One region of the Mesobacillus stamsii genome, then DNA from elsewhere that is predicted to be linked to it. Evidence: predicted binding sites of a transcription regulator. Region 1 holds the regulator's gene; each other region holds the start of a gene.
The links. Region 1 encodes Rex, which represses fermentation and respiration genes when NADH is low (regulators of the CRP and FNR family bind a similar motif). Its sites were predicted from a motif close to TTGTGAAATATTTCACAA; they were not measured.
Positions count from the first base shown of each region.

Region 1 (10,775 bases):
CTTCTCAGCGCCGATGGTAGTTGGGGGTTTCCCCCTGTGAGAGTAGGACGCCGCCGGGCTGTTTGAATAATTAAATGGATATTATTATCGACGCGGGGTGGAGCAGTCCGGTAGCTCGTCGGGCTCATAACCCGAAGGTCGCAGGTTCAAATCCTGCCCCCGCAATAATCCATCTTTTCCATACATATTTTTTAGGTCCCGTGGTGTAGCGGTTAACATGCCTGCCTGTCACGCAGGAGATCGCCGGTTCGATCCCGGTCGGGACCGCCATTTTTTAGATTGTTAGAATCACAAAGCGGAACAGGGTTTCGTTTTTTTTGCTTTTAGAATAGGTTCTACCGACCTTGAAAAGTGGAAAATGCATGGTTTCTTTGCTCGTCCATGATAAATCGTGTAAACTACATATAGAATCGTCATCCTTAGGAGGCATCCTAAGGTTTTTTTGTCTTATAAAATTTGTTAGTTAGGTGATAGATATGGCGACTTATCAATTCATTTCAAAGCTTCCGGAAGACACGAGAAAATTCGCCCGGAGGCTGGCTGGACTTTTGCGGGCAGGTGACGTGATTGCGCTAGAAGGTGATTTGGGAGCAGGAAAGACGACTTTTACAAAGGGACTGGCAGAGGGTTTGGGAATCACCAGGAATGTGAACAGTCCTACTTTTACGATTATCAAGGAATATCAGGGGCGGCTACCTCTCTATCATATGGATGTGTACCGCGTGGAAGATGCGTTTGAAGATCTCGGATTTGAAGAATATTTTGAAGGCAACGGAGTAACGGTGGTGGAGTGGGCGCATCTTATTGAAGCTCAGCTGCCGAATGAACGGTTGCTACTTCAATTGTACTTGGAGGACAATGGCGCAAGGAGAATTGTCGCTGAGCCAAAGGGCGAGCACTATGAAGAATTGTGTAAGGAGATTTTTTAGATGAAGGTATTATCGATTGATACGTCTAATAATGTTTTGGGTATTGGTTTGTTGGATGGAAATATGGTTTTGGGTGAGTATATCTCCAATATAAAAAAAAATCATTCTGTTCGCGTGATGCCGGCGATTCAGACACTGATGGAGGAGTGCAATGTCAAACCGGATGAGTTATCGAAGATTGTTGTAGCGAAAGGGCCAGGTTCATATACAGGAGTCCGTATCGGTGTGACGATTGCCAAAACAATGGCCTGGACATTGAAGATTCCCCTATCAGGTGTTTCGAGCCTTCAGGTGGCAGCAGCTTCAGCAGGGCGTTATTTTAATGGGTTTTTATCGCCATTTTTTGATGCGAGGAGAGGCCAGATTTACACCGGTTTATATAAGTTTGAAAATCAAAGGCTGGAAGTTTTGAAAGACGATCGGCTAGTGATGTCAGCAGATTGGGGAAAAACATTGAACAATTTGGACAGCAATATTTTATTTATGAGCAATGATTTGGCACTCCATGAGGAAGTCTTGAAGCAGGAGCTAGGGAGTAAAGCTATTTTTGCGGAGATCACCGAGCTGAATCCCAGGCCGGCCGAACTTGGATTGTTAGGCAGGGATAAAGAGGCTGTGGACCTTCACACCTTTGTCCCTAACTATATCCGGTTGGCAGAAGCAGAGACAAACTGGCTGAAAGCGCAACAGAATAATAAATAAGTGGGAAGAGTAGATGAATAATACAATAACGTTTCGGAAAATGACAATTGATGATCTGGATGATGTGATGATCGTGGAGGCCAATTCCTTTACTTTACCATGGAGCAGGGAAGCATTTTTTAATGAGTTGACGAAAAATCAATTTGCTCAGTATTTGGTTGTCGAAGTGGATCAGCTGGTTGTGGGTTACTGTGGTGTATGGATCATTGTGGATGAAGCACATATCACAAATATTGCCGTGCTTCCGGATTACAGGGGCATGAAGCTTGGTGAGGCATTGATGGCGAGGGTAATAGAGCTTGCCAGTGATATGGGAGCATGTAGGATGACGCTTGAAGTGAGGGTAAGCAATGAAAGGGCTCAAAATCTTTACCGAAAGTTTGGATTCCAAAAAGGTGCCATTAGGAAGAAATATTATACAGACAATATGGAAGACGCTATAGTAATGTGGGTGAATTTATCATGACAAAAGACCAATTAATAATGGGAATAGAGACGAGCTGTGATGAGACTGCAGTAGCCATTATAAAAAACGGAAGGGAAATCCTTGCGAATATTGTGGCCTCCCAGATTGAGAGTCATAAACGATTTGGTGGTGTGGTCCCGGAGATCGCTTCGCGGCACCATGTCGAGCAAATCACGCTTGTGTTAGAGGAAGCACTCAGCCAGGCAAAAGTAGATATGAAAGAGCTCGATGCGATTGCTGTAACAGCAGGACCAGGTCTCGTTGGTGCGCTTTTAATCGGTGTAAATGCAGCCAAGGCTTTAGCCTTTGCTAACAACATTCCGCTGATAGGAGTTCATCATATTGCTGGCCATATATATGCAAACCGGCTTGTTGCTGAGATGAAGTTCCCGCTGCTTGCGCTTGTCGTGTCTGGGGGGCATACAGAGCTTGTTTATATGAAGGAGCATGGTTATTTCGAGGTGATAGGGGAGACGCGTGACGACGCAGCAGGAGAGGCCTATGATAAGGTTGCTCGTACCCTGAATCTTCCTTATCCAGGCGGTCCGCATATTGATAGGCTTGCCCATGAAGGAAAGGCAACCATTAAGCTGCCAAGAGCCTGGCTAGAGGAAGGGTCCTATGATTTCAGTTTCAGCGGTCTGAAATCCGCTGTGATCAATGTTGTCCATAATGCACAGCAACGAGGAGGAGAAATTGTTCCGGAAGAGCTTGCAGCCAGCTTTCAGGAGAGTGTTATTGATGTTTTAGTCACGAAGACGCAAAAGGCAGTTAAGGAATACGGTGTAAAACAAGTGTTGCTGGCTGGAGGGGTTGCGGCCAATAAAGGACTGAGAGCAAAATTATCTGCAGTTTTTGCCGATTCGGATGTGGAGCTCGTCATTCCTCCGCTGTCCTTATGCACCGATAATGCAGCAATGATCGCGGCTGCAGGAAGTGTCATGTACGAGAAAGGGCAAAGAGCGGGGTTAACACTGAATGGAGACCCTGGGCTAGAGATCACAATCCACAACCAAAATCGCGGGTAAAAAATCTTTTAGCACCAAATATTTGTGGATAAGTAGATAAGTAAGCTTGTTTTTGTGGATAATGTGGAAAACTCTATGGATAACCTTTAAATTAGTCTTTCCTATGTGAATAACTGTGTGAACAAAAAGTCCCGGTTTTTACTATTACATTTTGAGCAAAATATGAAACCGGATATATTCATATCCGGTTTTTCTCATTTCTATGCCAATTCTGTCCATTCTTCCATCAGCTCGTCGATTTTTTCTTTCAGGCTTTCGATTTTGGAGTGGATTTCTGCTGCTTTTTCGTGATCTTGGAAGATGTTTGGGTCACAAAGCAATTCTTCGTATTCGGCGGCCTCTGTCTCGAGCTTGTCAATCAGCGCTTCGACTTCTTCCATACGCCGCTTGCGCTGACGTTCCAGCTTCTTTGCCTCTTTATCCTGTTCGTAGGAGGTTTTGTCCTGTTTGACTGATTCGGTAACCTTGCCAGCCGCTATTGCAGCCTGTCTGGCAAGTGCCTTCAGTTCTTCCTGATCTAATTTCTTTTCGACGTAGTAATCATAATCACCTAAATATTCTGTTGCCCCACTGCGGTTCAGCTCCAGAACCTTTGTGGCGATCCTGTTTATAAAATAACGGTCATGGGAAACAAACAGGATGGTGCCCGGATAATCAATCAAAGCATTCTCTAGAACTTCCTTGCTGTCCAGATCGAGATGGTTTGTTGGTTCATCTAGAATGAGAAAATTGGAATTTTGCAGCATCAGCTTGGCAAGTGCCAACCGTGCTTTTTCACCGCCGCTCAGGGTAGAAACGATTTTTAACACATCATCGCCTGAAAACAGGAAGTTGCCCAATACGGTGCGGATTTCCTTTTCGGATTTCAGCGGGTGCTCGTCCCATAGCTCGTTTAAAACCCGTTTATTCGAACTCAACTCTGCCTGTTCCTGGTCATAATAGCCGATCGAGACATGGGAGCCATATTGGATGCTGCCAGCGATCGATGGCAGGTTTTCAACAATGGTTTTCAGCAATGTCGACTTTCCAACACCATTAGGTCCGACCAGTGCCGTACTATCACCGCGAGAAAGATGGAAGGTAATATCCTTTGACACGGGCTGGTTGTGATAGCCAACTGAAAGGGCGTCCACTCTCAAGACATCATTTCCGCTCTGGCGCTCGATCTGGAAGCTGAAGGAAGCGGATTTTTCGTCAGCTAACGGCCTGTCCACTCGGTCTATCTTCTCTAACTGCTTCCGGCGACTTTGGGCGCGTTTTGTTGTCGAGGCCCTGGCAAGGTTCCGCTGGATAAAGTCCTGAAGCTTGGAGATTTCATCCTGCTGTTTTTCATAAAGCTTCAGGTCGCGTTCGTAATTTGCGGCTTTCTGATGCAAATACGAACTGTAATTTCCTGGGAATTTCGTCAGCTGATGGCGGGAGATTTCGTATACCTGGTTCACTACCTTATCGAGAAAATAACGATCATGAGAAACAATCAAAATGGCCCCATCATAGCCTTGAAGATACTGTTCAAGCCAAGAAAGTGTATCTATGTCAAGATGGTTTGTCGGCTCATCAAGGATCAAGATGTCAGGATGCGTTAATAACAGCTTAGCGAGTGCAAGCCTTGTTTTCTGTCCACCGCTTAAAGTGGAGATTTTTGTGGAATAATCAAAAGACTGAAAGTTCAGGCCGTGAAGGACCGAACGAATATCTGCTTCGTATTGATAACCGCCTTGCTCCTTGAACTGAACTTGACAAAGGTCATAATCTTTCAAAATTCTAGCATACTCTGCTTCATTGGAAAGGATTCCAGGATCAGACATGGTCTCCTCAAGCCGCCGCAGCTCTTTTTCCATGCTGCGCAATTCGTCAAAAACAGCGAGCATCTCTTCCCAGATGCTTTTCTCGGATTCCAGTCCGGTATTCTGGGCAAGATAGCCGATCGATGTGCCTTTCGGGCGGATGATGTCTCCACCGTCATGTGATTCATAGCCAGCAATGATTTTCAGCAGGGTTGATTTTCCAGCACCATTCCTGCCGACCAGGGCAACTCGATCATTAGTCTGTATTTCAAACTTAATATTCGCTAAAATAAGATCAGCCGCAAAATATTTTGAGAGCTGATTAACTTGTAATAAAATCATTTTTTTTTTCACCTCTAATGCCTTATGGATAGTGTAACCCAAACTAAAGGGCTCGGCAATATTTGCTTGTGAGGGGAGACATTCAGCCTTAACATGTAAGGATAGAAACAAAGTTCACACACAAGTTTGTGAAAATAGTGTATTATTTGGTTGAAAGGAGCTTGAGCATGGCAGAATTTACGCATTTTAATGATGAGGGAAGAGCGAAGATGGTCGATGTCAGTGAAAAACCAGAGACCGTCCGTACGGCAGTTGCCCATTCAAGCATTACCGTTAATGAAGATATATATGGCAGAATTACCGAAAATAAAATAAAAAAAGGCGACGTACTAGCGGTCGCTCAGGTTGCTGGCATCATGGCAGCCAAGAAGACTTCCGAGATTATTCCTATGTGCCATCCGATTCCCTTAACAGGCATAGACATTTCATTTGCTTGGGAGCAAAATGGGAGTGACTATACTCTCGCAATTGCTGCAGCAGTTAAAACGAAAGGAAACACAGGTGTAGAAATGGAAGCGTTAACAGCAGCATCTGCATGCGCGCTGACTGTTTATGATATGTGCAAGGCCGTAGACAAAGGCATGGTGATTGGCAAGACATATCTTTTAGAAAAAACCGGCGGGAAAAATGGTGATTTTAAGCGAGATGAGAAGATAAAATAGAAATACAAACAGGGTGGAGGATTTGAGAATGACCAACGATGGAATGAAGATTCCGCAAGCAACGGCAAAACGTTTGCCTCTCTATTACCGATTTTTATTGAACTTGCATTCTTCAGGCAAGCAAAGGGTTTCGTCTGCGGAACTGAGTGAGGCTGTCAAAGTAGATTCAGCGACGATCAGAAGGGACTTTTCCTATTTTGGGGCTTTGGGCAAAAAGGGTTACGGTTATAATGTAAACTATCTGCTGACTTTTTTTCGAAAGACGCTGGACCAGGATGAACTTACAAAGGTCGGTCTAATCGGTGTCGGAAATTTGGGCACCGCTTTTTTGAACTATAATTTTTCCAAAAACAATAATACGAAAATTAAAATTGCCTTTGACGTTGATCCGAATAAGGTGGGAACACAGATTGGCGATGTACCAGTCTATCACATGGATGATCTTGACAAGGTTCTTATAGAGGAAGGCATTCAGGTTGCAATTCTGACGGTGCCCTCCACCGTGGCACAGTCGATTACGGACAGATTGGTGCAGGCAAATGTAAAGGGAATTCTTAACTTTACACCGGCAAGGCTGAATGTACCGACTTCCATCAGAATCCATCATATTGATCTCGCAGTAGAATTGCAATCGTTGATTTATTTCTTGAAGCATTATCCAACCGACGCGGAAATAACGGAAGTGGAAGAATAAAAATAGCTCCTTCAGATGAAGGAGCTATTTTTTATTCTGGTTATTCTTCAGTTTGAAATGGAACAGGACCATTCTGATGCCGGACCCAAAGTCGAATGTTGCAAGGGCTACGAGCAAATAGCTGAAAAACCCCCAGCCTGTTTCGTTGACATTCTGGATCGCGAAATAGGTAAATAAGCTGCCTAACAAGATATAGACAACGCCTGAAAATATAGGCGATTGCTTCATGACTTAAAATCCCCCAATAAAGCTTTGAATTTTTTCTGCTTCTTTTATCATTCTCTCAATGTCTTCTCGAAATACCGATTGAAGCATAACAACCATTGTATTCATTGTAACATGGGCAATGATCGGCACAATGATCCGTTTTGTTTTCACATATAGAAAGGCAAAAGTGAATCCCATAGCTGAGTATAGGATCACATGTTCAGGCTCCATATGGGCCAACGCAAAAATAACGGAACTGATCAAGGCGGCAAAGAAAAAGTTCATTTTCTGGTGCAGTCTCCCAAAAATAATCTTTCGGAAGACGATTTCCTCTAGAATTGGACCAATAATCGAGCTGACAAGGATGACAACCGGGAATTGTGTAATCAGTTTGATGATTTGCTGAGTATTCTCTGAGCCCATTTCAATTCCCAGCATGCTTTCTATAGTACCTGCAATCGACTGGGCAAACAAGGCAAGAAATACCCCGCCGAATGCCCAGGCAGCCGAGCTTGCCGGTGAAGAAGCGTCGCGAAAATCAGTGTCCTTCGTTCTTTCCTTCCTTAAAATTAGAAGGATGATCAAGAGTGTCAGTGAAAAGCTGATCACTAGCCAGTATGGAATCGCGAGGGTTTGCATTTCCTCCAGACTTTTTCCCATGGCAGTTCCGATAAAGACAACAAACGGTACACCGACCAAGCTGGAAATCTGCATGACGATATAGGCAATAATGACGAACCAGTATTCCTTTTTCAAAATGAAAACTCCTTCTAGTAGGATCGGTTTATTTGAAGATGTGCAGCTATTATAGAAATGCTATCTATCCATTTTACTAGTAAGTGTTGGGAAAGTTCAAATATCAGGTTGTCTTCTAACTATTTTTAGCAAAATTCCAGGGAACAGGCGGTCATATAAGCGATCCCACATAAGAATAAGAAAGACGGTTTAGAAGCTGTTTAGAAAATTTTATAAAAAAATTATCCTTCCTGCTTGCAAAAAAAATCGAGATTCATTATTATATAAATTGTGTTAGCACTCTATAAAGGTGAGTGCTAATAAACAAGAATCTACATATAATTTGAGGAGGTTGTTTCACTTGATCAAGCCATTAGGAGATCGTATTATTATCGAGCTTGTTGAGTCTGAAGAAAAAACTGCAAGCGGTATCGTTTTACCCGACACAGCGAAAGAAAAACCTCAAGAAGGAAAAGTCGTAGCTGTTGGTACTGGCCGTGTACTTGAAAACGGAGAGCGCGTTGCTCTTGAAGTTGAAGTCGGAAACCGCATCATCTTCTCAAAATACGCAGGCACAGAAGTGAAGTATCAGGGAACTGAATACCTGATCCTACGTGAAAACGACATTTTAGCAGTAGTAGAATAGAATAGCGGAAGCGCCAACGTCTCGAGGGACTAGGCGCTAAAGCTAGACACAAACAAAAGTGTAGAGATTCATATAACAAATAAAAATCCTAAGGAGGTTTTTCTACCATGGCAAAAGAAATTAAATTCAGTGAAGAAGCTCGCCGCGCGATGCTTCGCGGCGTAGATTCTCTTGCAAATGCAGTAAAAGTAACTCTTGGACCAAAAGGACGTAACGTGGTACTTGAGAAGAAATTTGGTTCACCATTAATCACGAACGATGGTGTTACAATCGCAAAAGAAATCGAACTTGAAGATGCATTCGAAAACATGGGTGCTAAGCTGGTAGCTGAAGTAGCAAGCAAGACAAATGATGTTGCTGGTGACGGTACAACTACTGCAACCGTTCTTGCTCAGGCGATGATCCGCGAAGGTCTTAAGAACGTAACTGCCGGAGCGAACCCAATGGGTATCCGTAAAGGGATGGAAAAAGCTGTTATTAAAGCAGTTGAAGAGTTAAAGGCTATTTCTAAGCCAATCGAAGGGAAGGCTTCTATCGCTCAAGTTGCCGCAATCTCTGCTGATGACGTAGAAGTGGGCCAATTGATCGCTGAAGCAATGGAGCGTGTTGGCAACGATGGCGTAATCACAATCGAGGAATCTAAAGGCTTCACAACAGAATTGGATGTTGTGGAAGGTATGCAGTTCGACCGCGGATATGCATCACCTTATATGGTAACTGATTCTGACAAAATGGAAGCAGTTCTTGAAAACCCATATATCCTGATTACTGACAAGAAAATTGGCAGCATCCAGGAAATTCTTCCTGTTCTTGAGCAGGTTGTCCAACAAGGTAAGCCATTATTGCTTATTGCGGAAGATGTTGAAGGAGAAGCACTTGCAACATTGGTAGTCAACAAGCTTCGCGGAACATTCAACGCAGTTGCAGTAAAAGCTCCTGGCTTCGGCGACCGCCGCAAAGCAATGCTAGAAGATATCGCTGCATTAACTGGCGGCGAATTGATCACGGAAGAATTAGGCCGCGACCTTAAGTCTGCTACGATCACCTCTTTAGGACGCGCTTCTAAAGTTGTTGTTACAAAAGAAAACACCACGATCGTGGAGGGTGCTGGAGACAGCGCACAAATCAAAAGCCGTATCAACCAGATCCGTGTGCAAATGGAAGAAACAACTTCTGAATTTGACCGTGAAAAGCTGCAAGAGCGCCTAGCAAAGCTAGCTGGCGGCGTTGCAGTCATCAAGGTTGGTGCTGCTACTGAAACTGAATTGAAAGAACGTAAGCTTCGCATTGAAGATGCCCTTAACTCAACTCGCGCTGCAGTGGAAGAAGGGATCGTTGCAGGCGGAGGCGTTGCGCTTCTAAACGTATACAAAAAAGTATCCGAAATCCAGGCAGAAGGCGACGAAGCTACTGGTGTGAACATTGTTCTTCGTGCAATTGAAGAACCAGTTCGCCAAATTGCTCACAACGCAGGCCTTGAAGGCTCAGTCATCGTTGAGCGCTTGAAGCGCGAAGAAGTCGGCACAGGCTTCAACGCTGCAACTGGCGAGTGGGTAAACATGATCGAAGCTGGTATCGTTGACCCAACAAAAGTTACACGCTCTGCTCTACAAAACGCAGCATCCGTATCTGCAATGTTCCTGACTACTGAAGCAGTAGTTGCTGACATTCCAGAAGAAAACGGCGGCGGCATGCCTGACATGAGCGGCATGGGTGGAATGGGCGGCATGATGTAATAAGTGCCTCCAACCCTTGATATGAGTGGGTTTTGTAGGGTGCTTAGAGTGATTTGCTAACATTTTGCTAATATTGAGGATTTTAACGGAGGCTTCTCATAAGTTGAGCAAACTTGTGGGAAGCTTCTTTTTGGTTTCTTGTTGAATATGAAGTCAGTAGACTTTGTGAGCTTTATAAAAATGGCTTGGCGATTGCGAAGGAAGAGGACAACTTACCATGAAGAAAGTATTGTATCGCTTTTATTTAGATTTTGAAAAAGAAGAAAATTGGGTTATGATATGGGAGCGTAAGAAGAAATCGGCGCATTATTAGTGAGTGTTCACCTATTAATATTCTAATGAGAATGGTTATTTTGTTGATATTTTTAATGATATAATGAAGATAGAATGCAAAAACCTGATAGAGGTGGAATAAGGTGACTAATTCTAATTCTAATAATATTGGATTAATGGATAAGGATAAGTTGTTAGAGATATTTGATTATCTAAATGAACGGCTAAAAGAAAATTTATTGCAACTAGAGATAACAATTTATGGTGGTTCTATTATGACGATGGTATATGATAATAGACCAGCAACTAAAGATATAGACTGTGTGTTTGGTAACACTAATACGAAATTATTGGATAACATATTAGCCCAAACCAAGTTTATTTTTAATCTTTCAGAGGGTTGGATAAATGAAGAGATTAAGGAGCCGCTGAAAGCCATTTTAAGAGAAGATAAAGAAACCTATAAGGTATATTCCAACTTAAAAATTTTAAAACCTAGGGCAGAACAATTGTTAGCAATGAAAATATTAGCAGCTAGACCAGAACCTGCTAAGGATTTTGTTGATGC
Region 1 covers NZ_JAUSUN010000025.1:37-10,811, forward strand. The annotation lists partial or broken rRNA gene rrf (5S ribosomal RNA) at 1-59, shown strand, start outside; tRNA gene J2S25_RS15960 (tRNA-Met) at 92-165, shown strand; tRNA gene J2S25_RS15965 (tRNA-Asp) at 195-270, shown strand; gene tsaE (tRNA (adenosine(37)-N6)-threonylcarbamoyltransferase complex ATPase subunit type 1 TsaE) at 477-929, shown strand; gene tsaB (tRNA (adenosine(37)-N6)-threonylcarbamoyltransferase complex dimerization subunit type 1 TsaB) at 930-1,631, shown strand; gene rimI (ribosomal protein S18-alanine N-acetyltransferase) at 1,645-2,097, shown strand; gene tsaD (tRNA (adenosine(37)-N6)-threonylcarbamoyltransferase complex transferase subunit TsaD) at 2,094-3,125, shown strand; gene J2S25_RS15990 (ABC-F family ATP-binding cassette domain-containing protein) at 3,326-5,254, opposite strand; gene moaC (cyclic pyranopterin monophosphate synthase MoaC) at 5,422-5,916, shown strand; gene J2S25_RS16000 (redox-sensing transcriptional repressor Rex) at 5,945-6,610, shown strand; gene J2S25_RS16005 (YdiK family protein) at 6,635-6,838, opposite strand; gene J2S25_RS16010 (CPBP family intramembrane glutamic endopeptidase) at 6,842-7,573, opposite strand; gene groES (co-chaperone GroES) at 7,914-8,198, shown strand; gene groL (chaperonin GroEL) at 8,306-9,934, shown strand; gene J2S25_RS16025 (hypothetical protein) at 10,351-10,775, shown strand, end outside.

Region 2 (10,775 bases), on a different contig from region 1:
CGTAACTGGAATCAGATGGGTGCTGAAGGTTATCTTCATCTCTGCCCCATTCCAAAGACTTAATTGCTGTTCAATTTCCGGGGTATGTTGATGCTCATTTACTTTGTAAATTTTGAAATTTTCGTTTAACTCAGCATACAAAGTGCCTAATGATGGAGATCTTCCTGCCCCTGATACGCCCGATTTAGCATCAATGATCACACTTTTGGGATCGATCACTTTTTCCTTGATAACCGGCGCGAGACCGAGAAGCGCTGCAGTTGGATAGCAGCCTGGATTAGCGAGAATGCTTGCATCGGCAATTTTCTCTCTGTTCCATTCACTAAGTCCATACACTGCCTCGGTCAGAACTGACTCAGCTACTGGCTCATGTTTATACCATTTCCTATAAGAATCGGATTCTTTTAATCTCAAGTCTCCGGACAGATCGATGACTTTTATATCTTTATGAAAAAAGCTTTCGACAAGTTCTCCGGAAACCTTCGATGGTGTTGCCAGGAAGACAACATCTGATTCGGCGACAATTTTTTCAGGATCGATGCTTGTAAGGACTTGTTCAAAAATATTTGTTAAATGGGGATACTCGAAAGATATCGGCCTTTCCTCCCTTGCTGTATGTACGGAATGAATGCTGAAAAATGGATGATTATTGAGTATACGAATCAGCTCTCCGCCACCATAACCTGACGTTCCAATAATAGCTGCCTTCATTGGTTTCCTCCTTTCAACTTATGCATAAATAATCAATTAAACTTATAATTATTAGTGAAGTTCCTTTTATTATAAAAATGAAACGAAAAAAAAGCAACTAAATTATTAACAATATGTGAACTTTTCACAATTACATTGATGATTTTATATGCTTTACAATATAATAATATTAATATTAGATACGGACGGGTGTATAGATTTCTAAAAAGGTGGGAATCGCTATGTTGACGGCTACAATCTTGTCACCAAATATGAATAATTTGTTTGAAAAAGTTCATAGAATCAAAAAGATTAATAAAGGCAGTCTTCTTTTTGAAGAGGGAAATACTGCAAACGAGCTGTATATTATTCAGAGCGGAAAATTTCAAATTAGCAAGATGGTTTCTGATGGACGTGAACTGACCATTAGAATGTGCTCTGCGGGTGAGTTGGTCGGAGAATTGACGTTATTCAGTCCGACATCGCAGCATATTTTAAATGCCAGGGCTTTCGAAAGCGGGAGTGTAGCGGTCATTCCAAAGGACCTGCTTGAGGACGAAATTGCAAAGGATAGCAAATTGGCTCTGGAACTCGTGAAATGGCTGTCGCTGCAACATCGCAAATCGCAAACAAGATTCAGGGATCTCGTTCTACACGGAAAGAAAGGTGCATTGTATTCTACCTTGATCCGTTTGGTGAACAGCTATGGTGTGGAAACAGCCGACGGCACGAAAATAGATGTATCCTTGACAAACCAGGAATTAGCCAACTTCTGCGGTACATCACGGGAAGTCGTGAACCGATTACTGAGTGAGCTTAGAAAACAAGAAATCATCTCCATCGACAAAGGATTTATAACCGTACACAAACTCCATATGCTGAGACGAGAAATTGACTGCGAAAACTGCCCAAGCGAAATATGCAATATTGAATAAGAAAAACCGGGCAGAAACCGCCCGGTCCTTTTTTGGTTTGGCTGATAATCGATTTCTACTCCAGACACTCGATTTCCGCGAGGAGACTGGCGAGCCTCCCCTCGCTCCGCTCAAACCTATTCCGATCGCAACCGAGCCAATCACTATCCAAATAAGTAATTTCACGCCAAACCTGTCAAAATAACAGGGGTTTCTTGACAACTTTCCGCTCAACACACCCAAACCTGTCAAAATAACGGAGTTTTCTTGACAACTTTTCGCTCAAAGCACCCAAACCTGTCAAAATAACGGGGGTTTCTTGACAACTTTCCGCTCTATACCCTCAAACCTGTCAAAATAAATTTGTCCAGCATTTGCACATAGCCCAACGCTTAGGCAAGCTGTTTGCCGCTAACTCCTCGAGACGTTTTTCGCCTTCGGAGTCTATCAACAAAAAAGATTCGTTTAAGAATATTGGGATCCACGCCCAATTTTCCCGCAATTACAAAAAAGGCTAAACAGATAAATTCTGATATTATAACAAAAGCCGCCAGAGTTCTGGCGGCTTTTGCTTGTTTTATGAAATTGCCAAAAGCATGATGAGGACAAACATTGCTGCATTTACAATTTCGTAAATTCCCACCTTCATGGCGCTAAGCGGTCTTCCGTAAAGTGCAACGGCTCTGATCAGGCTTGGTACTGACGCAACAGCGACAATTGCTTCTCCTACTCCCAGCCATAAAAGCGGAACGAGAAGATGATAAATCCAAGAAATCCACTTGTACGAACTGTTTTTCTTTTCCCGGAACATTGTTTTCACATAGAAAGTACTTCCTGTAAAAAATAAAATACTTGACGCAAACACAAGAATCCCGTGCGGATTCATTTCTGCACTAGGCAGGTAATTGCTAGCCAGGCCTGCGATGGAAAAAACAATAATTGCACTGAGATCATTCAATAAAGCCCTGTCATTATTTTTAGCAGAGAAATAGGCGTTAAGGGTGAAGAAGGGAATCATTGCTAACCCAAAGAACACGATCGATGGGGTTGTGAATAACGGAACCATTAAGAATATCAAAGCTGGAATAATATAAATCATGGCCCATTTGCGATAAAACGGGATTTTCTTTTTTTTGAACATCAATAAAAGCGGATAGGTTCCCAAATATAGCAGCAGCCAGCCAATAAAAAACGGGATATGCTGCCAGACGATTTCACTTGCCGCTGCTCCAAGCCAGAAAGGGATGAACAACATCGCCCAGGCTCCATGCTGTTTCGGTATAAATAATTTCATGAATGAACACTCCCTTTTGGTTCCTACCTTAACTTTAAACCAGTCGGGAGATTCGACAAGTGAAACACATCACATTTTTGGCAGTGACAATTCCAACTGACACCGAATTGTCAAAAAAGAATCGGATCTTTGCGCGCAAAATCGTCGTTCCGATTAAACTTGATCGAGAAGGTACTCAAGAACCCAAACGATTCCTCTGTCATCTTCCATTTGAAAAACTGGACAAGGACAATCTTTCAATAAGTTGACCACAATCGGGTCACGATAAAAAACCACTTGAATATTGGCAAGGTCTTTTACTAACTCTATATCTGCTTCGTTCCTAAGAATAACAGCTTTTGGATAGGGCTCCCTTTTGTAACCCTCTATCAGGATGACATCTGCCTGAAAACTGGATACTACGTTTATTTCTTCAGCCAGTGACCATTGTTCTTTTTCCGCATGAACAACGAGCCTGCCCCCACCTTCGACAATTGAGACAACAGCTCCTGCGCCGATATGGCGTTCGGAATCCTTTTCTTTTGCTATATCAGGCTTGCCTCCGTGACCATGGTGTTTCACTGTTGCAACCTTCAGGCCGGCTGCTGTTAATCGCTTTATAAGGGTAAGGCTCAAGGTCGTCTTTCCGCTATTCTGATATCCTACTATCTGGAACAGCATTGGTTTTACCAAGGCCAGTCACTGCCAGCATGGTCTTCAAGGAGCAGAACTTCGACTTCAGTTCCCGTTTCGAAACCTCTTGATCCTCCTGGAAGAATCATCAGGGAATTCGCACCCGCTAAACTCATAATGATATTAGATTTATCAAGGCCACTTGGTGTTACGGACAGCTTGCCGTTTTCAATGGCCAGAGCGCTTCTGACAAACCTAGTAAACGGATTTGCCTTAGGGAAATTGGCATCTAGAATCGCCTTTTCCTTTCTTAGATGCGGCTTATCGGTGAACAGCATTGTCCTAATAATTGGCCGCGCAAATAGCTCAAATCCAACATAACAAGCAGAAGGGTTTCCAGACAGGCCAAACAGCAGCTTTCCATCCAGCTGAGCAACGGTGGTCACGCTGCCCGGACGCATTGCTACTTTATTGAACAGGACTTCTGCTCCAAGTTTTGCATAAATCTCCGGCAGATAATCGTAATCCCCAACGGAAACTCCCCCGGTTGTGATGAATAAATCCACTTCCTCCATCGCTTTGCTTACTGCATCAAAGCAGGTGTCAAAATCATCAGGCAGCTGTCCAAAATATTTAACTTCAGCTCCCGCCCTAAGGATCTGCGCGGAAATCATATAGGAATTGCTGTTGCGGATTTTTCCCGGTTCAAGCGGCTCATGGACATCAAGCAGTTCCGTGCCGGTTGCATACAAGCCAATTACCGGCTTTTTTGCAACAGGGACATGAGCGTAGCCAAACGTTGCCAGCATCGCCTGGATTCCGGGATTGATGAAAGTGCCTTTTTTGACAAGCACTTCCCCTTCCTGCGCATCTTCCCCACGATAGGAAACATTATCTCCTTTATGATGCTTTCGTTTCGTCTCCATATATTTTTTTCCGTCTCGGTCTACTTCTTTCGATAGTTCCAGCATGACCACCGCATCAGCGCCAACTGGCATCTGTGCCCCAGTCATGATCCTAACAGCCTGGAAGGGTCCAAGTTCCTTATCGGTTAGCATTCCTGCCCCAATATGGTCTACCACTTCAAATTCTACTGGCTGATTTTGGGATGCTTCCTCTGAATCGACTGACCTGATTGCATAGCCATCGTATGGCGCCCGGTCAAAATGTGGGACGTCACTCGTCGCTTTCAGATCCTCTGATAAATACCGTCCATAGCTTTCATTGATTGATACATATTCAGTTGAGCCACTCTGCTTGTGCTCCATGACTCTTTTGACTGCCTCTCCGATCGGGATAGGGTTCCTTCGTTCCAACATATAATCAGCTCCTATTGCACGCTTAACTTGATAGATTACTCTTTTGAGTATAAGAGTAATGGAAAAATGAATAGATAACAAATCTCATCGTATTTTCTCATAAAACTTTCAAAAAATATGTAGACTTTTTGTGAAGTGTACGAAAAACCCTTTAATCACAATACTATTTTCCATATTATGGATTTGTCCAGCTACAATACCCCTGAAAACAGCCTGGCGAAAGATTCCTTCGTTCTTTCCCTTAGCCCCCGCTTATAGTATTGGACTGGGCTGAGTTTCGCTGAATCTTCAAGGTCCTGTTCATAGTGTGCCACCAGATCTCGGATCGAACTTGACCCAAACAGGAAAACATTTACTTCAAAATTAAGATGGAAGCTCCTCATATCCATATTGGCCGTTCCAATCGATGCAATATTTCCGTCGACAATGATGACCTTCTGGTGCAAGAACCCCTTTTTATACAAGTAAATTTCAGCGCCATTCCGCAGCAGTTCCGAGAAGTAGGAACGGCTGGCATACTGAGTCAGAAAGCTATCGTTGATTTCTGGCACTATGATCCTCACTTCGATCCCTTTCGCTGCTGCGACTCTTAATGCCGTCCGTATCGCTTCATCAGGAACAAAATAGGGAGTCGCAATCCAGATCGACTTCGTTGCACAGGACATCATCGTATAGTAAAAATCACTCATGATGCCTTGCTGTGTGTCCGGACCGCTTGGAACCACCTGGACTGCCCCATCCAGTTCATCGCTTTCATGCAGCTTTTTCTCAGCAACCTGGTGCGCAAGAATCTTTTCACGATTAACATATTCCCAATCAAGCAGAAAGACATTGTGCAGAGTATAGACAGCCTCTCCGGTCAGCATCATATGAGTATCACGCCAAAAACCGATCTTCTCGTCTTCACCAAGGTATTCTACGCCTACATTCAAACCGCCAACAAATCCAATTTCACCATCAATGATAACAATTTTCCGATGGTTTCGGAAATTGAATTTCTGATTGAAAAAACCGTATTTTAACGGAGAGAACGGGGCAGCTTGAATGCCTGCATGCTGCATGTTTTTAATGTCAGCCGCGTCAATTTTCATGCTGCCGGCAGCATCGAACAGGAATAACACCTCAACACCGTGCTTCGCTTTTGTTATCAGGATGTCGATGATTTCCTTTCCGAGCCGGTCAGAACGAAAAATATAGTATTCCATATGAATAAATTTTTCCGCTTCACGTAATTTCTGTTTCAATTCAGAAAAAGTTTCGTCCCCATTTTTAAGAATTTTCACTCTTGATGCTGTCGTAATCGGGGTCATAGTTGCATTCTTTGCATATTTTGCAAAGCAAAGCTGATTTTCGGTTAAGAAAGAAAGGTCCCTTGACTCTTCCCTCCTCATCAGCTTTTCCCATTGATCACGGTCTCTAATACGCTTGCTTTTGTATAAATACCCTTTTAAATACAGCTGTCCAGAAAATAAATAAAAGAAATACCCGGCGACTGGAAATACCAGCAGCACATACATCCACATCAATGTGTGTGGTGCCGACCGGTTCTCCAGCATCAGCGAAAAGATACTAATAAACAGGATCAAAGAATATCCCACAATCGCCATTATTTTCATTGTCTGGCTGTATCCAGTAAAAAAGACTATATAAACGCACACTATTAAAATAACTACAAATAAAAAATCCATTCTTCTCTTTAGCATTCGGCAGTCTCCACCATTTATTTATTGTAGATTCCTATATACCCATAACCCTTTCGGTTGGAAACATAGTATGCCCAAAATGCTTATTCCCAAAGAAAAGCGCAAGCGCCTTGATCAGCCCCAACAAGCGTTGCCCGCCTAAAACGCCACGTCCTGTGGCTAGCGGGTCTAGCACGTCCTGTGCCTCGGAGGTCCGCCCGAAGAAGTCGCTCTTTGACTTCATCGGGCGGACCGAAATGTCTCGAGGGGCTAGGCGCTGGAGCTTGACAACTCTCGAAGTTAAATTTGTACTTTCTTATTCTAAAAAAATACGTTGAAGCAGAAAAAGACTCCAAAATGGAGTCTTTAGCCGCCTATATAGGACATCTCAATCTTCTTTTTTCTTTTTCCTGCTGTTTCAGCTGTGCGTTCATCTGAATAACGATCGGTGCGATGATTCCAAATTGCTGTCACTCGTTCACGGAGTTCGTCATCTGTTGCACCGGCACGCATGAAGTCACGGATATCATGACCATTGCCATTGAAAAGGCAGGTGAAAATCTGGCCATTTGCCGATAAACGGGATCTTGTACAGCTGGAGCAGAACGACTCTGAAACGGAAGAGATGAAGCCAACATTGATAGCAGTTCCTTTGTAACGGTATTTTTTGGCGACCTCCCCATAGTAATCGGGATCAACCGGCTCTAGTTCATGATGCTGACTCAGCATGTCATAAATTTGCTTTTTGGTGATGACGTCATCCATCTTCCAGCCGTTTGTACTGCCTACGTCCATGTACTCAATATAACGGAGCTCCAGTCCTTCCTTTTTGCAGAATTCTGCCATCGGAAGAATCTCGGAATCATTCAGGCCTTTCTTAACAACCATGTTGATTTTTACGCCTAATCCGGCCTTTTTCGCTGCTTCAATTCCCTTGATTACTGGTCCTACCCCAACATTTCGGCCATTTATTTTGCCGAATAATTCATCCTTTAAGCTATCCAAACTAATATTCACACGCATTAAGCCTGCTTCAAAAAGCTCTTCGGCATATTTAGGGAGCATGACACCATTAGTTGTCAACGCGATATCTTTCAGTCCTTCTAACTGATGAAGCTTCTTGACAAGGATTGGCAAGTCTTTGCGCATCAAAGGTTCGCCGCCTGTGAGCCGAATTTTTTCCACTCCCAGCTCAATGAACAATTTTGCCAAACGTTCGATTTCTTCATAGGACAATAGCTCACTCTTAGGCAAAAATGCAAAGTCAGGTCCAAAAATCTCAGCAGGCATGCAATACTGGCAACGGAAATTACAACGATCAATGACAGAAATACGTAAATCACGCAGCGGTCTATTTAATTTGTCTTTTATTATGGTTTTTCCCATTTGTGTCAACTCCAATTATAGAAGTTATGATTATGGACATTTTACCAGCTAAAAATATCGGTAACTGTTACTATTCTCACTGTAACATGAAAAGTCCTTTATTTAAAACTGTTGATTTTCACTTATGTTTATATTACACCATAAAAACAGCCCGGATAGTGTTTTTATGGTGAAATGTCATTATGTTGTCATATTGCAGGCAAGACATGGTCACATAGTCGAAGCTATTTCCTCCCCTGTAACTTTGTTCATTGAACTGACACAGTTGCAGCCAAACTCAGAAGCAGTTGGCTTTTTTAATCGATATACTATACATAAAGGACTTTGTTGCAAAAATGTGAACGGATCAACGGATGATTGTGACGAGATTTTGACATTTACTGAAACGTCATTTAGTTAACACTATCTAGGTGTTATTATTATCACCAGAACAAAGTGCCACGGATGATAACTATTGAAAAAGGGTGATGACCATGCCAAACACAACGAAACTAACTCATTCAATTGAAATTAAAGAATTGCTCCAATTTGCAGACCGAACATTCAAGATTACCAAGGGCACGTACTTGTTCCAAGAAGGCATGGAGGCAGAGGAGCTTTATTTGGTTCTTGGCGGCAAGGTGCAGATTAGCAAAATTACCAAGGATGGCCGTGAACTCGCATTACGAATTTGCGGGAAAAATGATCTTTGCGGTGAATTAACCCTATTTACCGAAGCGCCAAAGTATCTGCTTAGCGCATTGATTCTGGAGGATGCAACCATTTCTGCAATTCGCAAAGATGTGATTGAGAAGGAGATTTTCCAAAATCCAACGCTCGCATTTGAATTTATGAAATGGATGAGCGACCATTTCCGCAAAACGCAGACAAAATTCCGTGATTTAGTCCTTAACGGGAAAAAAGGTGCACTGTTCTCCACATTGATCAGAATGACGAATAGCTACGGTGAACAAAGAGAAACAGGCATTTTGATTGATCTTCCTTTAACAAATCAGGAATTGGCCAATTTCTGCGGCACTTCCCGCGAGAGTACAAACAGGATTCTAAATGAGTTAAAACGGGAAGGAATCATCTCCATTAAAAACGGGAAAATCCTGATACATGATTTAGAGTACTTACGCCAGGAAATTGGCTGTGAAAATTGTCCAGCAGTTTTCTGTTCGATTGATTGATAGGAAAAGCACAAGCGCCTTGGTCAGCCCCGACAAGCGCAGGAGCTAGACAATTCTCAAAGTGAATTTTATACTTTTAAGAAAAGCGAGTGATAGCTTCACTCGCTTTTACGTTTTCGGCAGCTCGTTTGATGTGAGCTGCCGTTTTTGCTGCAAAATTCTCTCCTGCGCTTGTTAGCTTTCCTGTTTTTGTTTTCTCAGCGCTTTTGGAATATAGACGCAGAACGGCTCGCTTTCCAAGTAGTCACCCGTCATGGCATAGGCGCGCGAACGAGAACCTCCGCAAACAAACCTAAACTCGCAAACACCGCATTTTCCTTTGTATTCATCTGGGTTTCGCAGTGACTTGAATATAGGGGATTCCCTGTAAATTTCAGCAAGGGGCTGTTCCCGGACATTCCCTGCTTTAACAGGCAGCAATCCACTCGGATATACGTCTCCAATATGGGATATGAATACAAACCCATTTCCATCGTTGACCCCTTTAGGAGCGCGGCCAAGACCATCCATCGATCCCGTCAAACCTTCACTTGTCAGCGCCGTCAAGTAATCAATTTCATCCGTATGATTCTTTGCCTCACGCATTTTTTGCTGGATAACAACCCGACGGTAATGCTGAGCTGCCGTTGTTTTTATGTCAAACTTCACTCGTTTGCTCACATCATAGAGCCACTGGAACACTTTTTCATGCTCTACCGGGGAGATCATATCCTTTTCCTGGCCGCGTCCTGTCGGGACAAGGAAAAACACACTCCACAGGACACAATCCAGACCCTCAACCATTTTTGCCATTTCCTCTAAATAATCTATATTATATCGTGAAATAACGGTATTGATCTGAATCGGAATTTCGAGCTCGTGCAAATACTTGATTCTTTCCATCGTTAAGTCAAAGGACCCCGCTGTACCTCTGAAGTGATCGTGAATCTCAGCTGTTGGACCGTCGATGCTGAACGCCCATCGAGATAAGCCGACTGCTTTCGCCTTTTCAATCGCTTCCTTCGTTACATTCGGTGTCGCACTTGGTGTCATCGATACGCGGACACCCTTTTTCACTGCGTATTCCGCGATCGCAAATACGTCCTCCCTCATTAAGGGATCTCCGCCTGTAAAAACAAGCATCGGATTATTCATTTCGTAAATTTGGTCAATTAGCGCTTTTCCCTCTTCGAATGACAGTTCACGAGGATCTCTGCTATATTGTGCCTCTGCGCGACAGTGCAGGCACTTTAACTGACAAGCTCGTGTAAGTTCCCAAATCACAATGAATGGGTCGTGGTTAAAATCTCTTTCCAACATATTGGCACCTCCTTAAGTACTTCTCCATATCAAAAGTATATAAGTGTTTCCAACATGTTAAAGTGAACTAACTCACATACAACATCGCCAAACGCGCTTTTTCTATGACATTTTTGTGTCCTGTGCTTTAAATTCTATAAAAAAAACAGCAGGAGAATTTTCTGCTGTTTTGGAAGTTTTATTAATCCCTAACACCGAGGGCAATTTTTGCATACCGCGTCATCATATTTTTTGACCATGGCGGATTGAAAACAATGTTTACTTCGGTATCTTTGATTTCCGGAAGGTCGGCAAGGGCTAATTTTACTTGCTCAACGATTGTACCAGCTAGCGGACAGCCCATGGAGGTCAAGGTCATTGTTACAGTAGCAAGTCCTTCTTCATTCAAGTCGACATCATATACCAGC
Region 2 covers NZ_JAUSUN010000008.1:153,612-164,386, forward strand. The annotation lists gene argC (N-acetyl-gamma-glutamyl-phosphate reductase) at 1-711, opposite strand, end outside; gene J2S25_RS09055 (Crp/Fnr family transcriptional regulator) at 963-1,625, shown strand; gene J2S25_RS09060 (YwiC-like family protein) at 2,182-2,898, opposite strand; gene mobB (molybdopterin-guanine dinucleotide biosynthesis protein B) at 3,052-3,570, opposite strand; gene J2S25_RS09070 (molybdopterin molybdotransferase MoeA) at 3,564-4,829, opposite strand; gene cls (cardiolipin synthase) at 5,021-6,532, opposite strand; gene moaA (GTP 3',8-cyclase MoaA) at 6,878-7,897, opposite strand; gene J2S25_RS09085 (Crp/Fnr family transcriptional regulator) at 8,371-9,069, shown strand; gene J2S25_RS09090 (TIGR04053 family radical SAM/SPASM domain-containing protein) at 9,244-10,368, opposite strand; gene J2S25_RS09095 (metal-sulfur cluster assembly factor) at 10,550-10,775, opposite strand, start outside.
Region 2: a site for Rex is predicted at 2,956-2,973, ahead of J2S25_RS09060 (YwiC-like family protein). Genes of this name have one in related genera too.

Region 3 (10,775 bases), on a different contig from region 1:
GGTGAATGTCAGCGAAAGACTAGAATTTGTTTCATCACGACCTGGCCTTTTTCAGTCTTATAAACAGCTAGTGGAATTATTCACTGAACAAGAAAAGCAATATGCTAGCAAGATTGCCTTACATCAAGCAAAAGAGAAACGTCCTGATTAATCAGGACGTTTCGTTTGTATTACAGAATATGAAAGTATGTTAACTCTCCATATGGTACATAATTGTCATCTCTGATTTCTTTAGAAAGTAAAAATGTGTAGAAAACGAAACAAGTTTATTTTACACCGTCCACATTTGTGAACGGTGTTGTTTGCTTTTTTAGCATCAGCTTCAGTTGCCACTATCATTAGTGGTTCCTGTACCAGCGGCACCACCAGTGTCGTCGCCTGATCCTGGTCTGATACCGGGATTAGTACCAGGATCAGTACCAGTACCAGGATCAGTACCAGTACCAGGATCAGTACCAGTACCGGGATCAGTACCAGTACCAGGATCGGTACCAGTACCGGGATCAGTACCTGGTACAGTTCCGCTTCCAGGTCCAGTGTCATTTCCGGTTCCGTTACCATTTCCCCCGCCATTCCCGTTGCCGCGACCATTCCCATTTCCGTCTGTACCTCCGTTTTCCCCCGCATTGTCAGGAACCGTGAAATCTGGAACTTCCATTTTCGCAGTGGCTGGTTCAGAACGTTGGTCTCCACGGATTGCCGTTACTTTGAAGGAATATATTCCACCTGGAACGGCATTGGCGATGGTTATACTCTTTTCCGTTGTCTTCGTTAATTCCTGCTCAGGACCTTCATCAAGTGATGCAGTCACCTCGAATTGGACATCCTGTTTGTTATCTTGTTTAAATTCCCAAGTCAGGATGATTTCATTTTTCACTTCATCATAGGCTGCTTCAAGCTTTGAAGGCGTTTCAAGCTTTTCGAACTTCTTGGATGTTTCGTTTGGCAGATTTCCTTTTACTGCCCACTCATAAAGGATTTGATCCTTCGGAGTAAACTCACTTGCAAGCATGGCAGGAAAACTGCCTTTTTCAATCTTTACTCGTTCAACACTGTTAGGAACGGTGAAATCGGGTGTGTCAACATCTTTTGATACGTAGGTCATCAGATCCTTAAATAGCATTTGCGAGATCTTTTGCTCTGTACCGTAAAGTGCGGTTTTTCGATCACTGTAACCAGTCCAGACAGATGCAGTATACCTTGTTGTATATCCAACAAACCAGGAATCAGGCACCCCTCCATCTTTGATTCCAAATGTTTCAATATCCTTTTCCGTGTAATTCGTTGTTCCTGTTTTACCGGCTACAGGAAGATTGGCGATATTAGCGTAACTTGCACCAGTTCCTTGTGTGATTGCTGTTTTCAACATATCAGATACCATGAAGGCAGTGTAATCCTTCATAACGACTTTGGTTTCAGGAGTTAGATCCATTTCTGTCTTGTCGCGAAGGACAATCTTCTTGACTGAGTATGGCTCTGTATAGAAGCCGTTGTTTCCGAATGCTGCATATGCACCAGCCATTTCAATGGGAGCAATTTCTTTCGCACCGATTGCTGCGGATTCATAGAAAGGATCATCCAGTGTTAATCCAAGATTGGTGCCGAATTCCCTTGCCTTATCAAGACCAACAGCCTGGAATGTCTGGAGGGCAGGGATGTTGATGGATTTTGCCAAAGCCATTCTTATCGTCATGATGCCGTTATACTTGTTGTTCCAGTTTCTGATTGGGTCCCCGTTGGAATAGGTCATTGGTTTATCTTCAAGCATATGGTAGGTACCCCAGTGCAAATACTCGATTGCCGGACCATAGTCAAGAATGGGTTTAATGGTTGAACCAGGCTGCCTTTTGACATCGATCGCATAATTCAGTCCGCGTTTTACCTGCTGATTCCTGCCCCCGCCTATAGCGCGTATTTCACCGGTTTTTGTATCCAGTAGGGTAATTCCCGCTTGCATTTCATTATTTGGGAATTGAACTGCAGCATCTGTATTTAGGATATTCTCCACATGCTTCTGAGCGTTTGGATCAAGTGTTGTATATATTTCTAGCCCGTCGGAAAAAATATCAAAATCGGTTTTTGCGGTTACTTCTTCAATGACGATATCAATAAATGCATCATAAGGTTCTTCGTTCTTTTTCTTCCTGTTTTCTTCCGAAACGAGACTGGATTCTACCGGAATTTTTTGTGCTTGTTCCATCTGTTCCTTTGATATAAAGCCATGCTGGTGCATCAGCGATAAAACAATATTCCTGCGCTTCTCGGCACTCTCTGGATTTGTAAAAGGATTGTAATTATTAGGGCTCTGCGGCATTCCTGCAAGCAGAGCTGCTTCATGAAGCTCCAGCTGATCCAAATCTTTGCCAAAATAGGTTCTTGAAGCTGTCAGGACACCGTGCATGTTTTCTGACATGTAAATTTTGTTTACATACATCTCAAAGATTTGATGTTTCGTATATTTCTGTTCAAGCTGATAGGCTAGCCAAGCTTCCTGTGCTTTTCTGGACAGTGTCTTTTCAAAGCCAAGAAAATAGTTTTTCACTACCTGCTGGGTGATAGTGGAAGCACCCTCAGAGCCAAATCCATTTGTAACATTGGCAATGACTGCTCCGCCAAGACGGATGACATCAATTCCATTATGTTTGTAGAATCTGACATCTTCCGTAGCCAAAAATGCGTCTTCAACTAGTTTCGGTATGTCTTCATAGGAAACATAATCCCTGTTCTGTGAGCCTACTTCTGTTACAAGTTGTTTGTCCTTATCATAGATCTTTGATGAGATCGGGTCTTTGAGCAAGGATTCATCCAGTTTTGGCGTATCCTTTATCATAAATGCAAATGTAGCGATACCAGTCAGCATGCCAATGATCCCTAAGAGGATCAGGGTTAGGAATATTTTTTTAAACAATCCTTTTTTCGCCTTCTTGCCTTTAGGTTTCTCATTCTTGGCCGCCTGCTGTCTGCGTCGCTCCTCTCTTGTCTGAGGTTTTTGTGCCATGTATAGTTCCTTCCTTTCTCGCAATCGAAAAGCTAACTAAGTTTATAAAGATAATCGATAACTTTGATATAGTCAATTCTGGGATGAAGGCCAAGCGGAATTTTATGGCCGCAATCCATTACTTCTGCCTTTGTGATTGACTTCCTGCCACCCTTGGTCATTCTGTTCCAAAAAGCAAGCAAATGACTCGCTTCTAGGAGATAGATTTCCTCTTCGGTCGAGAACCGAAGAATGACAAAACAGATTCCTCCTTGGTCTAGAACGGACTTCATATGAACAATTTGGTGTTCATGAAAGTTTTTTAATGGAAAAGATGTGGAAAACTTCGTCTCCTTCGCCTCAAAGTCAATGTATTTTCCTTTATAAACGCCATTATAATCTGTAGTAGATGCTTGTTTAAAGTATGCCTCTTTAATGACCGCTGCACTCCTTTGCGGATAATCCACTTGGACGATTTGCAGAGGAGTTGGTTTTTTATGGATTACCGCGATGTTGCGATCAAGATAAAAGGAGTTGGTTTCATTTAGGTCTGCCTCCAACGTCATCCCTCTGTTGCTATATGCAGCATTTTTGCGTTTTTTTCCTTTAAGTAATGCTTCTTTATTTGCAGCAGGAATAAATTTTTTTCCGTTTGGATAATGGAAAGTCAAGTTGATCACCTCACAGACTACTCTTTATCATACCAAATTTAAACGTCTTTTGGTTGAATAAAAAGCCCTATTTCCCTTCACTATAAGAACAACCTATAGAAAAGGAAGAGAAATAATGTGTCAATGACTAATATTCCTCATTTTAATCAACTCCCTGAACAGGAAGCAGAGTTGATTCGAAAGATCAAAAGCAAAACGGCCAAAAAAAACCTGGATAATATCACAAGAACAAATGCCTATCTGGATTTCTATCTCGAGTATCCCGAAATGATTTGGTCCTTTCTAGCAAGCATGGTGTCACGAAATGGAGGTTACAATATGTGTGACCTGGAAGGGGAATGGTTTCCGAAAATGCTTGACCCTGTTATTCGCAACCGGCTATTCCTTACTTATGAACGGGCGAATTGGTTGATTTTTCGTGACGCCTACGCACAGCTTCTATTGTACTCTTATTCGACGAAAAGGAGCACTCCAATGTTTCACTTGCTTAGATTTCTGGATGTATCGGCTTATATGGAGAAGGAGTGGAAGTTCTTTTGGAAGGCTCGAGACAAAAGAAGGCTCATGACTGCCTTGATTATTAACGAACAGAATGTCATCCAGGAACCAGTAATCAACGAACCGGTATATAAGAAACGAGTTTTCAATACGTCTATATTTATGCTAGAGGATTATCTGCATTTTAGTACCGTCCTCTTTCCTACATGCGCTGGGGAGCTGTACGGAGCAAGCGTACATGGTTTCAAATATATCAGCAATCGGATCAATCTTGGTAAGCAGTTGGCATCAATTCTTTTTGATCCCCGTTTTTATTCGTCCTTTCTGGAATTTGCAGTAAGTACGGAACATACCGGATCCAGACATGATTATGAGCAATTCTTTTCGGTGCCCAAAAAAAGGGACACGCCATTCCTGCGCTGTACGTATCCAATCATCCGGCATCATTACAGGGAACAAATGGATTGGTATGTTCAGCGGAGATTTCGCAAAGATTGGGAATATTTTGACCCTGCTAATCGGCATCCGATTCATCTGACCAAATGGTATAAAAAAAAGCAAAAACAATTGCATGCTTTGATAACAATCAAAGAATTATTCACCTCAGATTAATGTGGGCATAGAAAAAAGCAGGGATTCTCCCTGCTTTTTCTCCACTTCGAGAATGGTCTAGTTAAGCGCTTGTCGAGGCTGACCAAGGCGCTTGCGCTTTTCTCATCATTCAGCCGGGCGATTCGGTCCTTCCAGCTTTTTGTTGCCATAGCCAGCTTTTTTCTCTGCCGTTTTATTCGGCTGCTGTGCCGTTTTAAGTTGTTTTTTATTCATGTAAACACCTCCCGACAATTAGTGTGTTCATTTGGGAAAATTTCATGCGATTTGGCCAATGTCGAAGACTGTAAAGTTTCGTGCTGAAAAACACTTTGTTTGCCGAATTCCTACTAGTTTTGTCAACTGGGAAGGAGGTTATATCTGCAGGTAGAATGATACAGTCAAGAGACGAAAATTTACAAGGAATGTTTCGTCGTCGGAGACCGGGTGTTCATTCTGCTAGACCTTAAAATACCAAATTGGGAGAGATGATAATGAAGCCAGGAATGGAAAAAGAAAATTTTGTAAGAATGTTGACTGAAATGACCCATTGCCTAGAAGACACTGAGATGAATTTACAGGAATCTGTGCAGATAGTCCGAGAAAAAATGTACCGTGACCATTTAGTGCATTTAGAAAGCACAAGTATGCTTCTTGATAAACTGGAAGGGGAAATCCAGCAACCCATTCCTTTTTCAAGCGAGACGATTCATGGGCAAGCTTCGGTCAAACTTGAAATCAGTTGTTAAAATATACTAGAATAGATGAAAGTAGCGGATTTAGGGAAAGCTGCAAACCGTCCAATATAGAATCGGATAAAAGAAAGCGTGATGTACTTGGAAGCCGAACAAAATCTTATTGAATTATCGGAAAGATTGCTGCAGAACTTGGAATATGCCCTTCAACGATTTCATGATACAAAGGAACAGCAGGTAAGAGGTGATTTTCACGAGGAAGTCAAGCCGTTTGCAGATGAGGTAAAGTTGACAACAGATTCTTGGAAAAAATCAGCGTCTGAATGGTTAGGTCAGAACAGGCCGAAAAACCTTCATATCAACCAGATTGAAACGGCTGCGAATTATCTTGAAGTCATTTCTGTACAGGCATTTTTTCCGGAAACAAGCAAAAAACGATTCCTCGATCAAACCCAGTCAGTGGAATTTATCCTAAAAAGTCTGATCATTGCGATCAACCAACTAGGAGTCTTTCCGACGGAGTGAAATCCACGTATTTTTATTCAAAATGAATGTTTTTATACAATAAAACGGATGAATAGGAAGCATTATCGCATAATTATACGCTAAAAAATTTTTATCGGACAGACTCCAAGGCAGCCAAAAATAAACAAGCACCAGCGCAATCGACCAGCACCTCCATTCAGCCAATTTGGCTAGTAAGAGGGGCGGTCAAGCGGCATGGTGCTTTTATTTTTTTACAAAGGTATTTCTTTCTGATCTTCGGGAATGAAAGCTCCTAGCAATTCCAGCTCACGAACAAGATTCCGGTATTCTAGAAAGGTAATCTCATTTTGAATGTACGACTTCTTCGTAAAATCGAGCAATTCGTTTACATGGTCCGGAGTGTATTCTTTAGTCCGGGCAAATAGATTTTTCAGTTCGTGAACGTTCATTTTTTCATCCTCCTTCATCCTTTGAATCCATACTATCATGAAAACGTAAGTGTCCTTTATTTTTCAAAAATTGAAACTTCCGACAGTATCTTTCATTGTTAGACAAAACCGGAAGCCTTTTCCAACCTCTCACCCTTTGGGCGGTTTGATCATATACTATCGTAAGGAATGATTGGAGGAGGATGTTCGCCATGTTTGGCCCTAGGAATAAGATGAACCCCTACCAACCGCACTGGCAGGGATACCAAAACAGCCAGGAAACGCACCAATATAGTAGGAATAATCAAAGTTTCAACCGGCAGCAACCGATCCCTCAGCAATATACCCCACCATATTGGAATGCTGCGCCGGGAAACTGGCAAAATTATTATCCGCAACAGGGTTATCCTGTGAATCCTTATTTACAAGGAAACAACCCTCAGTGGAAACAGTCAAACCCAATTGCGGATAACAAAAATAACTACACAAAAATGCTTTTTCAAAATCCGTTGATACCGGAGGATGACCCAATTTACGGTTCCTATAACCCGCAAGCTGACTACCAAAACTATAACCCATATCCGCAGCAATCGTTCATGCCAAAGCAGACATCCAGTATGCAATCAATCATGAATTCGTTTAAAAGCCAGGATGGGAACTTCGATTTTACTAAAATGGTCGATACTGCTGGCATGATGATGAATGCGGTTACCCAGGTATCATCGCTTGTAAAGGGTCTCGGCGGAATTTTCAAAGTCTAAAAAATAAGCAGGCAATTATGCCTGCTTCTATTATTCCTCTATGAAGATATCGATTTTTTTCCCCTGTTTTTTCGCGATTTTAATGGTAAGCAATCCATCGCGGTAGGAAGCTCTTGTCTTTCTATCATTTATCGGATGAGCAAATGGAATAGTCCGGCTGACTTGCCTTGAAGAAGTCATATGCATTTCTGTTTTTGCGATATCGTTTTTTTCTGAAGCCATTTCGGTTTTGTTTACTAAGATTGTGAGCGAGTTGTTAATGACATCAATCGAAATATCCTCCTTCTTGATCCCCGGTAATTCTGCTGTCACTATATATTCAGTCGGTGTTTCATTTACTTGTACAGCGATGGAAGACGGGGGAAAGGGATGTTTGAAAAAGTCATCAATGCTTTGCAGGATTCCTTTCACGGGTTTTTCCTGCATCAGCTGGTTCATCGATTTGAACCACTGTTCGAGCGGCTCAGGTCTTTTTGGGCGATCAGGATGGTTGGCTGCCATCGATTCATCCTCCTTTGCAAGAATTCTTATCATAATTTATGTGACAGGGAATGTCCTTGTTCAAGAAGATAGTATTTTTCTTCAAAATAAGAAACGACCCTTTTTGAACACTTTGTGAAAAATGCCTTTTGTGTGATTTGGATCACATAATCCATGTTTCATCCTCTGTATGCTGAACTAGAAAATAAAGCAGAAAAGGGGAATGTACATATGTTTTGTTACCAATGCGAACAAACACCGACAGGAGGATGCAAAGTTGTTGGTGTCTGCGGAAAAGATGAAACAATCGCAAGTCTACAAGATACGATCATTTTTGCACTGAAAGGCATAGCGGCTTATCGAACCCACGCAAATCAACTTGGATTCACAGATCCGTTTGTTGACGCCACAACACACGAAGCATTATATATGACTTTGACTAATTCCAACTTTAATGTCCAGGAACATATTGATATGGCGATGAAGGTTGGTCAATCCGCCGTCCGCGTGATGGAAATGCTCGATGAAGCGCACACTAGCCGTCTCGGCATCCCACAGCCTGTTAAGGTGAGCCAAAATAAGGTGGAAGGCAAAACAATCGTTGTAACGGGGCATAATTTATTCGCTCTTGAAGAATTGCTGAAGCAAACCGAAGGCAAAGGAATCAATATTTACACGCATTCCGAAATGCTTCCGGCTCACGGCTATCCGGCATTGAAAAAATATCCGCATCTGAAGGGGAATATCGGAAAGGCATGGTTTGACCAGCGTCGATTGTTTGAAAAATTCCCTGGAGCAATCCTAGCAACGACAAACTGCGTTATGCCGATCAAGGGTTCTTATGCAGATCGTATGTTTACATACGAAGTAACAGGTCTTGAAAATGTAAGGAAAATTGAAGGTGAGGATTTCTCCATGCTTATCGAAAGAGCATTGGAGCTTCCAGAAGCTAATATGGAATCGGAAGAAACCTTGGTGACTGGTTTCCATCATGAAACAGTGATAGGGTTGGCACCAGAAGTAATCGAAGCAGTCAAATCAGGGAAAATCAAGCGTTTCTTTGTCATTGCCGGCTGTGATGCACCGGGAAAAGGCGGGGAATACTACCGCGAGCTTGCAACATCTCTCCCTCCAGAGGCGGTCATCTTGACAACATCTTGCGGAAAATTCCGTTTCAATGATGTCGATTATGGTATGGTTCCAGGAACCAATATCCCTCGATATCTGGATCTTGGCCAATGCAATAATTCAGTATCAACGGTAAAAATCGCCAAGGCACTTGCTGATGCCTTTGAATGTGACGTAAATGAATTGCCGGTAAGCATCGTCCTTTCCTGGTTCGAGCAAAAAGCTGTAGCGATCCTGCTTGGACTTTTCAGCCTAGGGATTCAGGATATCCGCATCGGACCTAAGCCGCCAGAATTCATTTCTGATGGCGTGATGCAGGTTCTTAAGGACACGTTCAACCTAAAATTGATCACGTCCGCTCAAGAAGACCTGGAAACAATGATGGGTTTAAGCAAAACGGAATAAGATCATGAACGCCCGGGGCAAAGAGCCTCGGGCGTTTTTTCTTGAAAAAATTAGACAAGTTCGTTCAGCAATTTTTCAGGGTCGATAATCAAATTCCCAGCTTCATCCGTGGAAATCAACTCATTTCTTTTCATTTTGGTCAATGTTCTGCTGACCGTTTCCCTAGTAGTGCCAATCATATTGGCTAGATCCTTGTTTGTAAAATCCGTTGTCAATAAAATTGCACCATCAGCTTGCTTTTCTCCGTGAAGCTCCCCAAGCCTGATCAGCAGCTTGATGATTTGTTCATACGTAGTGTTAAGTATTTGAGCTTCCAGTCTTTCTTGTAGGTCGACGATTTTCTCCCCCAGGACCTTGAATAGCTTGATACTCAAATGAGGGTTTTCGACCAGAACCTTTTCGAATTGTGCTATTGGGACAACGACAAGGCTTGCTTCCTCCAATACCTCAGAAAAACCAGGATAACCACCTTTCCTGAAAAAGCCTACATGAGGGAACATTTCCCCTTTCTTAAGGATGGCAACGATTTGCTCCCGGCCATTCGCATCACTTTTATAGATTTTCACCTTGCCATTATTGATAAAATAAACATTTTCAAGTGGGTCACCCTGCATAAAGATATGGCTATTTTTGTTCCATTTCCGCGAAATGGAAATATCAACGATCTTATCTAATTCATGGTCCTCAAGGTCCCTGAACAACGAAAATTTTGCTAATATATTTTTTCTTTCCTGCTTATCCAAATGAAACACCTCAAAATAATTTGCTTTCCTATCATTTTAGCAAAAGGATGCTAAAAAACATATGTATTTCCTACAGAAGCTTCGAGATAAACGCAATGCCAAAAACTAGCAGTTTAATTTAATGATAATTTTCCTTTTGCAACGAACGTTTATTCGCTAAAATAAGGATAACGAGGTGAACGTGATGAAAGTCCGAAAAAGCATGCAAGAGATATTGCAAGAATTAAAGGTTAGTGAATCAGTAAAGAAGAATATCGTCCACTGGCATACGATGGAGGAAAAAGAAGCACAGACCGAAGAAATGCCCGAGGATTTAAGCGGGATCCTGAGAAGTGCACTGGAAAGGCGTGGGATCTCCCAATTGTATACCCACCAGAGGTCATCATACGAACAAATCATGAAAGGACAAAGCATCGTTGCTGTCACACCAACGGCCTCTGGGAAAACGCTGTGCTATAATTTGCCGGTACTGCAATCCATTATTGATAATCCAAATGCGAGGGCTCTTTATATGTTTCCTACCAAAGCGCTGGCACAGGACCAAAAAAGTGAAATCAATGAATTGATCCAGGAGGCGGAACTATCTATCAATAGCTATACATATGATGGAGACACAGCCTCAAATATTCGCCAAAAGGTCAGGAGAGCCGGGCATATCGTTATAACCAATCCTGATATGCTCCATTCGGCAATCCTTCCGCACCATACTAAGTGGGTATCCCTTTTCGAGAACCTGAAATATGTTGTCATCGATGAACTGCATATTTACAGAGGCGTTTTTGGCAGCCATGTGGCAAATGTCATTAGGAGATTAAAAAGAATCTGTCATTATTACGGCAGTGACCCTGTTTTTATCTGTACATCGGCGACGATCGCCAATCCACTTGAACTCGCAGAAGGATTGACCGAGAAAGA
Region 3 covers NZ_JAUSUN010000001.1:224,346-235,120, reverse strand. The annotation lists gene J2S25_RS01255 (YpoC family protein) at 1-151, shown strand, start outside; gene J2S25_RS01250 (penicillin-binding protein 1A) at 323-2,998, opposite strand; gene recU (Holliday junction resolvase RecU) at 3,031-3,648, opposite strand; gene J2S25_RS01240 (DUF2515 domain-containing protein) at 3,772-4,758, shown strand; gene J2S25_RS01235 (hypothetical protein) at 5,229-5,483, shown strand; gene J2S25_RS01230 (YppE family protein) at 5,565-5,954, shown strand; gene yppF (YppF family protein) at 6,167-6,364, opposite strand; gene J2S25_RS01220 (YppG family protein) at 6,556-7,104, shown strand; gene J2S25_RS01215 (Hsp20/alpha crystallin family protein) at 7,135-7,605, opposite strand; gene hcp (hydroxylamine reductase) at 7,816-9,117, shown strand; gene J2S25_RS01205 (Crp/Fnr family transcriptional regulator) at 9,168-9,860, opposite strand; gene J2S25_RS01200 (DEAD/DEAH box helicase) at 10,045-10,775, shown strand, end outside.
Region 3: a site for Rex is predicted at 7,736-7,753, ahead of hcp (hydroxylamine reductase). Genes of this name have one in related genera too.